Linked DNA regions of Blastochloris viridis. The protein of the gene in region 2 binds, or shares a complex with, the protein of the main gene of each other region. Links are inferred from orthologs where the notes say so. Each region holds a gene or a part of one and is shown on either strand. Other genes may lie near its edges. The genes, in order: accB, accD, accC and BVIR_RS01395.

The links.
Region 1: the proteins of accD (region 2) and accB are in contact, whole or in part, in a solved structure (PDB 8UXZ), measured with the Escherichia coli proteins. The link is inferred for Blastochloris viridis from one-to-one orthologs.
Region 3: the proteins of accD (region 2) and accC are in contact, whole or in part, in a solved structure (PDB 8UXZ), measured with the Escherichia coli proteins. The link is inferred for Blastochloris viridis from one-to-one orthologs.
Region 4: the proteins of accD (region 2) and BVIR_RS01395 are in contact, whole or in part, in a solved structure (PDB 8UXZ), measured with the Escherichia coli proteins. The link is inferred for Blastochloris viridis from one-to-one orthologs.

The regions. Positions count from the first base shown.
Region 1 is NZ_CP012946.1:1,207,331-1,210,331, reverse strand. Bases 73-3,001 are described here. They hold accB (acetyl-CoA carboxylase biotin carboxyl carrier protein), read left to right. Parts: upstream 73-1,263; coding sequence 1,264-1,740; downstream 1,741-3,001. Other genes in these bases: accC (acetyl-CoA carboxylase biotin carboxylase subunit), read left to right, coding at 1,781-3,001; BVIR_RS05395 (DsbA family protein), read left to right, coding at 73-793. Also shown: more of BVIR_RS05395, read left to right, coding at 1-72. UniProt on the Escherichia coli protein: This protein is a component of the acetyl coenzyme A carboxylase complex; first, biotin carboxylase catalyzes the carboxylation of the carrier protein and then the transcarboxylase transfers the carboxyl group to form malonyl-CoA.
Region 2 is NZ_CP012946.1:3,641,814-3,644,714, forward strand. The notes cover bases 1-2,829. They hold accD (acetyl-CoA carboxylase, carboxyltransferase subunit beta), read right to left. Parts: upstream 1,978-2,829; coding sequence 1,024-1,977; downstream 1-1,023. Other genes in these bases: BVIR_RS15775 (bifunctional folylpolyglutamate synthase/dihydrofolate synthase), read right to left, coding at 1-979; trpA (tryptophan synthase subunit alpha), read right to left, coding at 2,146-2,829. Outside these bases: more of trpA, read right to left, coding at 2,830-2,901.
Region 3 is NZ_CP012946.1:1,206,305-1,209,226, forward strand. What follows is about bases 73-2,922. They hold accC (acetyl-CoA carboxylase biotin carboxylase subunit), read right to left. Parts: upstream 2,248-2,922; coding sequence 898-2,247; downstream 73-897. Other genes in these bases: aat (leucyl/phenylalanyl-tRNA--protein transferase), read right to left, coding at 73-742; accB (acetyl-CoA carboxylase biotin carboxyl carrier protein), read right to left, coding at 2,288-2,764. Also shown: more of aat, read right to left, coding at 38-72. UniProt on the Escherichia coli protein: This protein is a component of the acetyl coenzyme A carboxylase complex; first, biotin carboxylase catalyzes the carboxylation of the carrier protein and then the transcarboxylase transfers the carboxyl group to form malonyl-CoA.
Region 4 is NZ_CP012946.1:297,185-300,186, reverse strand. The notes cover bases 47-2,976. They hold BVIR_RS01395 (acetyl-CoA carboxylase carboxyltransferase subunit alpha), read right to left. Parts: upstream 2,024-2,976; coding sequence 1,070-2,023; downstream 47-1,069. Other genes in these bases: BVIR_RS01390 (tyrosine recombinase), read right to left, coding at 2,162-2,976; BVIR_RS01400 (L,D-transpeptidase family protein), read right to left, coding at 47-785. Outside these bases: more of BVIR_RS01400, read right to left, coding at 1-46; more of BVIR_RS01390, read right to left, coding at 2,977-3,002. UniProt on the Escherichia coli protein: Component of the acetyl coenzyme A carboxylase (ACC) complex. First, biotin carboxylase catalyzes the carboxylation of biotin on its carrier protein (BCCP) and then the CO(2) group is transferred by the carboxyltransferase to acetyl-CoA to form malonyl-CoA.

The DNA.
Region 1 (3,001 bases), 2.4 Mb from region 2 along the record:
GACGCTGCTCACCTCAACAGCGCGGAGGGCTGCGGCCGCTCTCGCGGCGGCGGCTTTCGCCGCCGTCTGCGCCCTGCCCGCCGCCGCCGCCGAGCCGGCGCCGGCTGCGCCGCTGACGCGCGAGGACGTCGAGAAGATCGTCCGCGAGACGCTGATCAAGAACCCGGAGATCCTGCAGGAGGTGGCTGCGGAGCTGGAGAAGCGCGCCAGCGCCGACGAGTCCGAGCGCCGCAAGCTGGTGCTCGAGGCCAATCGCGAGCGGCTGCTCGGCGCTCCGCAAAGCGCGGTGCTCGGCAATCCCCAGGGCGACGTCACCGTGGTCGAGTTCTTCGACTACAATTGCGGCTTCTGCAAACGCGCCCTCACCGACCTGATCGAGCTGATGAAGACCGACGACCGGGTGCGGGTGGTGCTGAAGGACTTCCCGGTGCTGCGCGAGTCCTCGGTCGACGCCGCCAAGGTGGCGGTCGCGGTCAAGGTGCAGGCCACGCCTGCCAAGTTCCTTGAATTCCATCAGAAGCTGATGGGCGGCCGCGCCGAGGCCACCCGCGAGCGGGCGCTGGCGGTGGCCAAGGAGGTCGGCCTCGACATGGCGCGGCTCGCCAAGGACATCGACAGCGACGGGGTGAAGGCATCGCTGCAGGAGACCTTCCAGCTGGCGCAGGACCTCGGCCTCAGCGGCACGCCGAGCTACGTCATCGGCGACAACGTGCTGATCGGCGCCGTTGGCCTCCCCAAGCTGCAGGATCACGTCAAATCCACCCGCGACAGCTGCAAGACCACGCGCTGCTGATTCGACCCGCCGGGCCGCCCAATCGCGGCCCGGCGCAAACCGCGGCGGCGGTCGCGCCGGCGGCGCTGCGCTGCACCATGGCGCCCGCGCCCGGCCGCACCCGCGGCAAGACTTTGAAATCGCACGGCCGACCTCACGTTCGGGGACCGAAGCCGCCCGGCCGGCCTTCGCCTGCACAGGCGGCTTTTCACGGGGCCGATCCATGCCTATAAGAGCGCCGGCGGGCGAACCGGTCGACCGCGCCAGATGGTTTCGATGATCGCGATGTTCGTCTCCGACGGATTGTCATCGAACCGGCCCCAAGCGCGCTTCGAGCGGCGCCGCGGCGTGGCGACGAGACCGGTCCGGCCGAGGCGTATTTTGCGCAGATTCCCCCCGGTGCGTGCGCATCCACTGCCCTACGTGGCGAGCCGACCGCTCCGCCAAGCTGAAGGCGACGGCCTGAACCGGCGCCGGGAGATAATGTCTTGATGCCAAAATCTGCCATCGATCCTGGTTTGATCCGCGAACTCGCGCAGCTCCTCAACGACACCGACCTCACCGAGGTCGAGGTCCAGCACGGAGAGCTGCGGATTCGCGTCGCCCGCAACATCCAGCTCGCGCCGTTCTCCGCGGCCATGGCGGCGGCTCCCGCCTACACCGTCGCGGCACCGGTGCCGGCACCAGTGCCGGCCGCCCCGGTGGTGCCCGCGGCGGTCGACCCTGCCAACCACCCCGGCCTCGTCAAGTCGCCGATGGTCGGCACCGCCTACCGTGCGCCGGAGCCCGGCGCGAAGGCCTTCGTCGACGTCGGCATGCAGGTGAAGGAGGGCCAGACCCTGCTGATCATCGAGGCGATGAAGACGATGAACGCGATCCCCGCGCCGCGTGCCGGCACGGTGACGCAAATTCTCGTCGGCGACGCCCAGCCGGTCGAATACGGCGAGCCATTGATGATCATCGAGTGACGGTCGCCGCCGGGCCGCTCCCGGCGGAAAAGAGGCCCGTATGTTTTCGAAAATCCTGATTGCGAACCGCGGCGAGATCGCGCTCCGCATCCTGCGCGCCTGCAAGGAACTCGGCATCGCCACCGTCGCCGTCCACTCGACGGCCGATGCCGACGCCATGCACGTCAAGCTCGCCGACGAGAGCGTGTGCATCGGCCCGCCGCCGGCCAAGGACAGCTATCTCAACGTGCCCTCCCTGCTCGCGGCCTGCGAGATCACCGGCGCCGAGGCCGTCCACCCCGGTTACGGCTTTCTGTCGGAGAACGCGCGCTTCGCCGAGATTCTCGCCGACCACCACATCGGCTTCATCGGCCCCAAGCCCGAGCACATTCGCCTGATGGGCGACAAGATCGAGGCCAAGCGCACCGCCAAACGCCTCGGCATCCCGTGCGTGCCGGGCTCCGAAGGCGGCATCACCGACGATGAGGAGGCCAAGCGGGTCGCGGCCGACATCGGCTACCCGGTGCTGGTCAAGGCGGCAGCCGGCGGCGGAGGCCGCGGCATGAAGGTGGCCAGGACCGCCGCCGACATCGAGGTCGCGCTCGCCACCGCCCGCTCCGAGGCCAAGGCGGCGTTCGGCGACGCCACGGTCTATCTTGAGAAGTACCTGGAAAAGCCGCGCCACATTGAGGTCCAGGTGCTGGGCGATGGCCGCGGCAACGCCATCCACATCGGCGAACGCGACTGCTCGCTACAGCGCCGCCACCAGAAGGTGTGGGAGGAGAGCCCCTCGCCCGCGCTCAACGCCGACTCCCGCCACAAGATCGGCACCGTCGTCGCCAACGCCATGCGCGAGCTGAAGTACCTCTCGGCCGGCACCGTCGAATTCCTGTACGAGAACGGCGAGTTCTACTTCATCGAGATGAACACCCGCATCCAGGTCGAGCATCCGGTGACCGAGATGGTGACCGGCATCGACCTGCTCAACGAGCAGATCCGGCTCGCCGCCGGGCTGCCGCTGTCGTTCGTGCAGGACGACATCACGCTGAACGGCCACTCCATCGAGTGCCGCATCAACGCCGAGAACCCGACGACCTTCCGGCCCTCGCCCGGCCGGATCACCTACTTCCACCCGCCCGGCGGCTTGGGCGTTCGCGTCGATTCGGCGGTCTACCAGGGTTACGTCATCCCGCCCTATTACGACTCGCTGGTCGGCAAGCTGATCGTGCACGGCAAGACCCGCAACGAGTGCCTGATGCGGCTCCGGCGCGCGCTGGACGAG
Region 2 (2,901 bases):
CCGCGGCGGCGACCTCGGCCCCGCCGGCATTGTGGCCGCCGTCCAGCCACAGCTCGGCGCCCTGCGGCAACAGCCGGATCAGCCGGCCGCTGCCCAATCGCTGCAGCCGCGCCGGCCAGTCGGCGCCGGCGACGCCGGCCTCATAGGCCGAGGTCGGCAGCACGAACCCGGCCGTCCGCAGCGCGGCGATGGCGGCGCCGGCGTTCTCGATCTGGTGGCGGCCGACCAGCCGCGGCCGCGGCAGGTCGAGCAGGCCGTCGTCATCCTGATAGACCATCCGGCCACCCTCCTCATGGGCGTGCCACTGCTCGCCGGAGACGGCGAGCGGCGCGGCGAGGCGCGCTGCCTGGCGCTCGATCACCGCGAGCGCCTCAGGCGGCTGGCGCGCCGACACCGCCGGCACCCGGCGCTTGAGAATACCGGCCTTCTCGCCGGCGATCGCCGCCAGGGTGGTGCCGAGAAAATCCATGTGGTCGAACGAGATCGGGGTGATGACCGTGGCGGCCGGCCGCTCGATCACGTTGGTGGCGTCGAACCGCCCGCCCATGCCGACCTCGAGCAAAGTGACGTCGGCGGGATGCTGCGCGAACAGCGCCAGCCCCGCCACCGTGGTGACCTCGAACACGGTGATCGGCTCGCCGGCATTGACGCGCTCGATGTCGGTGAGCACCGCGACCAGTTCGTCGTCGGTGACCAGCCGGCCGCCGCTGACGCGGCCGATGCGGAAGCGCTCGTTGAAGCGGACGAGGTGGGGCGAGGTGTAGACGTGGACGCGGCGGCCGGCCGCTTCCAGCATCGCCCGCAGAAAGGCGACGGTCGAGCCCTTGCCGTTGGTGCCGGCGACGTGGATCACCGGCGGCAGCTTGAGCTGCGGATCGCCCAGCCGCGCCAGCAGCCGGGCGATGCGCTCGAGCGACAGGTCGATGGTCTTGGGGTGGAGCGCAGCAAGCCGCGCCAGCACGGCGTCAACGGCGGTCACGGCGTCCTCCGGGCGGCGCCCTGTCGGGGTCAGCGCGGGCGCGTTCAGCTCGCGGGCGTCTCTACCGGGGCCGGCTCGGGCGCCGCGGCGGCGACCGGCTCGGGCGGCGGCGCCGTCTCCGCCGCCGCCGCCACGGTTTCGACCGCCGGCAGCGGCGTCTTGGTCAGCAGGTGGCACAGCCGCGCCAGCGTCGAACGCATGTCGTGGCGGTGCACCACGAGGTCGATCATGCCGTGGGCGCGCAGATATTCGGCGCGCTGGAACCCTTCCGGCAACTTCTCGCGGATGGTCTGCTCGATCACGCGCGGGCCGGCGAAGCCGATCAGCGCGCCGGGCTCGGCGATGTGGATGTCGCCGAGCATGGCGTAGGACGCGGTGACGCCGCCGGTGGTCGGGTTGGTCAGCACCACGATGTAGGGCTTCTTCGCCTCGCGCAGGCGCTGCACCGCCACCGTGGTTCGCGGCATCTGCATTAGGGACAGGATGCCCTCCTGCATGCGGGCGCCACCGGAGGCGGCGAACAGGATGAAGGGCGTGCTCTTTTCGAGCGCGGTCTCCAGCCCTTTGACGATGGCTTCGCCGGCCGCCATGCCGAGCGAGCCGCCCATGAAGGAGAAGTCCTGCACGCCGATCACCACCGGCAGGCCCTCCAGCTTGCCGAAGCCGAGCTTGACGGCGTCCTGCATGCTGGTCTTGGTGCGGGCGTCCTTGAGACGGTCGATGTAGCGCTTTTCGTCACGGAACTTGAGCGGATCGACCGGCGCTTCCGGCAGCGAGATGTCGTACCAGGTGGCGTTGTCGAACACCGACTTCAGCCGCAGCGTCGCGCCCATGCGCATGTGGTAGTTCGAGCCGGGCACAACGTACTGGTTGGCCTCGAGATCGCGGTGGAACACCATCTGCCCGGTTTCGGGACACTTGATCCACAGGTTCTCCGGCGTCTCGGTCTTGAACAGCGTGCGGATCTTCGGACGCAGCGTATTCGAAATCCAGTTCATGGCTGGTCCTCTCATGCCGGATTCGACGGGCATTTTTGTTGCTCCGAAACTAACCTGTTTTCTGCACGATGCTCCGCGAACGAAACATCACGTCGTCCGATCGGGTCGCATTGGTCGTGTCCGCCCGCGCCGAACCGGTCCTGGCGCCGAGGTGCGGCGGCCGGGCCGCTAGGCGGCGCGAACGGCGCCGCGCACGCCGGCGGCGAGCTCGCGGACGAGGCCGAGCACCGCCGGCACCGTCTTGTCGGTGGCGAGCCCCTCGGCGTCGAGCGAGGTGCGCACCGTCTCCACCAGCGCCGAGCCGACCACCACCGCGTCGGCGCCGCGCGCCACCGCGCCGGCGTGGGCGGCGGTCTTGACGCCGAAGCCGACCGCGACCGGCAGCCGCGTGTGGCGCTTCAGCCGGGCGACGGCAGCGCCGACCTTGTCGAAGTCGGGGGTCGCGGTGCCGGTGACGCCGGTGATCGAGACGTAATAGACGAAGCCGGCGGTGTTCGCGAGCACCTTGGGCAGGCGCTGATCGTCGGTGGTCGGGGTGGCGAGGCGGATGAAGGCGATGCCGGCATCCAGCGCCGGCAGGCACAATTCGTCGTCCTCCTCCGGCGGCAGATCGACCACGATCAGGCCGTCGACCCCGGCGGCCTTGGCATCTGCCAGGAATCGCGCGACACCATAGACGTAGATCGGGTTGTAGTAGCCCATCAGCACCAGCGGCGTGGTGTCGTCGCCGGCCCGGAAGGCGCGCACCAGATCGAGCGTCTTCGCCAGGGTCTGGCCCGCCTTCAGCGCCCGCAGCGACGACCACTGGATGGCCGGGCCGTCGGCCATCGGGTCGGAGAACGGCATGCCGAGCTCGATGACGTCGGCGCCTGCCGCCGGCAGGCCCGTCAGCAGCTCGAGCGTGGTGCCGGGGTCGGGGTCGCC
Region 3 (2,922 bases), 2.4 Mb from region 2 along the record:
CTGCAGCGATCGTCCGGAAACCGTTTGAGACAGCCGATCAGGCGGGGCTGCGCTGATCGTGGCTTTCGCTGGCGGCCGCGACAATCGCCAGCGCGGCGGCGCCCGGCATCGGCGGCTCGGCCGGCACGGCAAGGAAATCGGCGCGGCCGGTGAGGGCCTGTTCGAGCAGCTGGTGATAGCGGTGGCGTGACACCTCGACGCATCCGAAGCTCTCCAGGTGGCGGGTCGAGAACTGGGTGTCGAGCAGATAGAAGCCGCCGGCCAGCAGGCGGGCGGCGAGGTGGACCAGCGCCACCTTGGAGGCGTCGGTGGCGGTGTGGAACATGCTCTCGCCGAAGAACGCCCGGCCGACGGCGACGCCGTAGAGCCCGCCGACCAGTTCACCGCCGCGCCAGGCCTCGACGGTGTGGCAGTGGCCGAGCTCGAACAGGTCGCGATAGAGCTTGCGGATACGCAGGTTGATCCAGGTTCGCATCCGGCCGGGGCCGGGTGCCGAGCAGCCGTCGAGAACGCCGTCGAAATCGCGGTTGATGCGGATTTCGAAGCGGTCCGCCCGCACGGTGCGGGCCAGCCGGTGGCTGACATGCATGCGGTCGAGCGGGATGACGCCGCGGCGTTCCGGCTCGATCCAATAGAGTCCCGGGTCCTCGGCGCTCTCGGCCATCGGAAAGATGCCGCAAGCGTAGGCCTTCAGCAAAACCTCGGGGGTGATGTCCACCCGCCCGGAGAAGCCGCGCGTCATGAGGTGAGGACTCCGATCCCGCCATGAATTGGGGATCGCGCCCAAGCTATCACATCGCACCGCGGTGCGGCAGATTGTAGCAGCGCCCTCTGCCGCCGGCGCCGCCGGCTGGCGCGTCATGGGCGAAACTCCGGCCCGATCGGCCGGATTTCGCATCAAATATCCGGCGATCCCGCCAGGAAGTGCTCCAGCCAGTGGATGTCGTAAAGGCCGTTGGCGATGTCGGGGTGGCGCACCAGGGTGCGGAACAGCGGCACGGTGGTCTCGATGCCGTCGACCACGATCTCGTCCAGCGCGCGCCGGAGCCGCATCAGGCACTCGTTGCGGGTCTTGCCGTGCACGATCAGCTTGCCGACCAGCGAGTCGTAATAGGGCGGGATGACGTAACCCTGGTAGACCGCCGAATCGACGCGAACGCCCAAGCCGCCGGGCGGGTGGAAGTAGGTGATCCGGCCGGGCGAGGGCCGGAAGGTCGTCGGGTTCTCGGCGTTGATGCGGCACTCGATGGAGTGGCCGTTCAGCGTGATGTCGTCCTGCACGAACGACAGCGGCAGCCCGGCGGCGAGCCGGATCTGCTCGTTGAGCAGGTCGATGCCGGTCACCATCTCGGTCACCGGATGCTCGACCTGGATGCGGGTGTTCATCTCGATGAAGTAGAACTCGCCGTTCTCGTACAGGAATTCGACGGTGCCGGCCGAGAGGTACTTCAGCTCGCGCATGGCGTTGGCGACGACGGTGCCGATCTTGTGGCGGGAGTCGGCGTTGAGCGCGGGCGAGGGGCTCTCCTCCCACACCTTCTGGTGGCGGCGCTGTAGCGAGCAGTCGCGTTCGCCGATGTGGATGGCGTTGCCGCGGCCATCGCCCAGCACCTGGACCTCAATGTGGCGCGGCTTTTCCAGGTACTTCTCAAGATAGACCGTGGCGTCGCCGAACGCCGCCTTGGCCTCGGAGCGGGCGGTGGCGAGCGCGACCTCGATGTCGGCGGCGGTCCTGGCCACCTTCATGCCGCGGCCTCCGCCGCCGGCTGCCGCCTTGACCAGCACCGGGTAGCCGATGTCGGCCGCGACCCGCTTGGCCTCCTCATCGTCGGTGATGCCGCCTTCGGAGCCCGGCACGCACGGGATGCCGAGGCGTTTGGCGGTGCGCTTGGCCTCGATCTTGTCGCCCATCAGGCGAATGTGCTCGGGCTTGGGGCCGATGAAGCCGATGTGGTGGTCGGCGAGAATCTCGGCGAAGCGCGCGTTCTCCGACAGAAAGCCGTAACCGGGGTGGACGGCCTCGGCGCCGGTGATCTCGCAGGCCGCGAGCAGGGAGGGCACGTTGAGATAGCTGTCCTTGGCCGGCGGCGGGCCGATGCACACGCTCTCGTCGGCGAGCTTGACGTGCATGGCGTCGGCATCGGCCGTCGAGTGGACGGCGACGGTGGCGATGCCGAGTTCCTTGCAGGCGCGCAGGATGCGGAGCGCGATCTCGCCGCGGTTCGCAATCAGGATTTTCGAAAACATACGGGCCTCTTTTCCGCCGGGAGCGGCCCGGCGGCGACCGTCACTCGATGATCATCAATGGCTCGCCGTATTCGACCGGCTGGGCGTCGCCGACGAGAATTTGCGTCACCGTGCCGGCACGCGGCGCGGGGATCGCGTTCATCGTCTTCATCGCCTCGATGATCAGCAGGGTCTGGCCCTCCTTCACCTGCATGCCGACGTCGACGAAGGCCTTCGCGCCGGGCTCCGGCGCACGGTAGGCGGTGCCGACCATCGGCGACTTGACGAGGCCGGGGTGGTTGGCAGGGTCGACCGCCGCGGGCACCACCGGGGCGGCCGGCACTGGTGCCGGCACCGGTGCCGCGACGGTGTAGGCGGGAGCCGCCGCCATGGCCGCGGAGAACGGCGCGAGCTGGATGTTGCGGGCGACGCGAATCCGCAGCTCTCCGTGCTGGACCTCGACCTCGGTGAGGTCGGTGTCGTTGAGGAGCTGCGCGAGTTCGCGGATCAAACCAGGATCGATGGCAGATTTTGGCATCAAGACATTATCTCCCGGCGCCGGTTCAGGCCGTCGCCTTCAGCTTGGCGGAGCGGTCGGCTCGCCACGTAGGGCAGTGGATGCGCACGCACCGGGGGGAATCTGCGCAAAATACGCCTCGGCCGGACCGGTCTCGTCGCCACGCCGCGGCGCCGCTC
Region 4 (3,002 bases), 3.3 Mb from region 2 along the record:
GGATCGAACTTCGCCCCGCCCACCGGAGTGGCGTTGAACACGTACTTCTTCTCGCAAACGTCGACCTTGAGGGCCTTGCGCGACACCAGGAACTGGTCGTTGCCCTCCTTCAGCATCCGCCAGAACGCCATGTTGGGGTTGCTGCGGTGCTTGGCGAGGTTCTCCGGTGTCATCCGGAACGGATAGGCCTGGACCTGGAACGAGCGCTGTCCGCCTTCGAAGCTCTCGCGGCCCAGCGTGTAGATCTCGGCAATCTGCTCGTCGGTCATCGCATAGCAGCCGCGCGAGGAGCAATCACCGTGCACCATCAGGTCGCCACCGGAACGGCCGTGGGCGCGGTCAAACGCATTCGGGAATCCGGTATTGAAGGCAAGATAGTAGCTCGAGCGCGGGTTCATCAGGCCGGGCACGATGGTATAGAACCCCTCGGGTGCCTGGCGATCGCCTTCTTTGACCTTGGGTCCAAGCTCGCCCGACCAACGGCAGATCGGGTAGCTCTTGAACAGCTCGTAGCGGCCTTCGCGGGTCGGCTTCCACACCTCGAGTTCACTCTCCTGCTTGAACAGGCGAATGACCATCGGGCTCGATTTCGACATGCCCTTTTCTTCAAGCAGGGCAAGCGTCGCCGGCTTGAGCGGTTGCTGGGCGCGCGAGGGCAGGCGCGAGGACACCTCGTCGCTGACGCATCCGGCAACGGAAGCGGCGATAGCGGTGGCGAACGCAGCGGCGAGGAATCGAGAGGAGAGCGGACGGTTCAACGCGAGACCCTTCATTGAAAGCGTCATCGTCATGGCGCCGGCATAATGAACCGCGATTATGAATCGTTAGCGTTACGGTTCAGTTAGCGCAAGAGCCCGGCTCGACTCAAAGCCAAGCGACCCGCCGGCTGTACCGTCGACGACGAATAGGGCGATCGCATGGCTGTGGAAAGAACAGCCTTACCGAAGCGTTAATGGCGCCGGGCGTCTAGAGCATTATCCGACCTGCCTGCATCAGGTCAGATGCTCTAGGTCTTTGTTATTTCGCATTTTCTTTCGCACAACCGGATCCCACTTGTGCGGAAAATGCTCTAGAGCGTTCGCCCGATCGCCAGGAACTTGGCGTAGCGCTGCTCCCGCACTTCGGTGGCGGAGAGCCCCTTCAACTCAGCGAACGCTTGCTCCACCGCATCGCCAACGGTGGTGAACATCGCCTCGGCGTTGCGGTGGGCTCCCCCCGGCGGCTCCGGCACGATCTTGTCGATCACCCCGAACTTGATGAGATCCTGGGCGGTGATCTTCATGTTGGTCGCGGCGTCCTGGGCCCGCGAGGAATCGTGCCACAGAATCGAGGCCGCGCCTTCCGGCGAGATCACCGAATAGATGGCGTGCTCCAGCATCAGCACGCGGTTGGCGGTGGCGATGGCGATCGCCCCGCCCGAGCCACCCTCGCCGATCACCACCGCGACGTTGGGCACACCGAGGCCGAGACAGGTGTCGGTCGAGCGGGCGATGGCTTCCGCCTGGCCGCGTTCCTCGGCGCCGATGCCGGGATAAGCGCCGGCGGTATCGACCAATGTCAGCACCGGCAAGCCGAAGCGGTCGGCCATTTCCATCAGCCGCACCGCCTTGCGGTAGCCCTCCGGGCGGGCCATGCCGAAATTGTGGCGCAGCCGCTCCTCGGTGGTGGAGCCCTTCTCCTGGCCGATCACACACACCGGCTCGCCGCGGAAGCGGCCGAACCCGCCGAGGATCGCCTCGTCCTCGCCGAACTTGCGGTCGCCGGCGAGCGGGACGAACTCGGTGATCAGGCTGCGGACGTAGTCGGAAACGTGCGGACGCTGCGGGTGCCGCGCCACCAGCGCCTTCTGCCACGGCGTCAGGCTGGCATAGAGGTCCTTCAAGGCCTGATTGGCCTTGGCCTCCAGCTTGGCGATCTCGTCGCCGATGGCGACGCCTTCCCCGTTGGCGGCGAGGGCGCGAAGCTCCTCGACCTTGGCTTCGAACTCGGCAACGGGCTTTTCAAAATCGAGATAGCTGCGCATCGAACGACACGGGTTGGCCAATGAATGGGGGGGGGCGAGCATCGCCCGGGCCGTCCCCGGGGCGGCGGACATCACTCCGCCACGCAGCGGAAGTCAAGATCTGCCCGGCCTTGGCGCTCGCGACAGGCGTGGCATGGGTCAATCTTCGGCCAGAGGATGCAAATCGCGCACCATTGCCGCCAGCCGCTCATCCAGCACGTGGGTATAGATCTGGGTGGTCGAGATATCGGCGTGGCCGAGCAGGGTCTGCACCGTGCGAAGGTCCGCGCCATTCTGCAGCAGGTGGCTGGCGAAGGCGTGGCGCAACACGTGCGGCGACACCAAGCGGTGGTCGAGCCCGGCGGCAGCGGCCAGCGCCTTCAACTCGCGGGCCACGTGCTGGCGGGTGAGGTGCCCGCTGTCGCCGAACGAGGGAAACAGCCATCTGCCCTCGCCCGCAGCGATGCCGGCCTGCCTGTGCAGCATCCGGTAGTGAGCCATCGCCCGTTTGGCCGCCTCCGTCAGCGGCACCAACCGCTCCTTGCCGCCCTTGCCGCGCACCACCAGCGCCTCGGCCGCGCGCGCCGCCGAGGCGGGCAGCGCCACCAGCTCGGAGATGCGAAGCCCGGTGGCGTAGAGCGTTTCGATCAGCGCGGCGAGCCGCGCCGCCCTGAGTTGGGACGCCCCCCCCACGCCGACACCGGCCGCGGCGGCATGGGCGGTCTCAAGCAGGGTGTCGACCTGGGCGACGGAGAGCACCTTCGGCAGGCCGCGGCCGCGCCGCGGCCCTTCCAGCACCGCCGCCGGGTCACCGCCGGCGAGGCCCTCGGCGTAAAGAAAGCGGTGGAGCTGGCGAATCGCCGACAATCGGCGCGCCACCGTCGAGGGCTTCAGGCCGCGGTCCGACAGTTCGGCGAGAAAGGCGCGGATATCGTCCGTGTCGGCGAGGGCAGCGACGCGCCCACGCCCGGCCAGGAAGCCGACATAGTCGTCGAGGTCG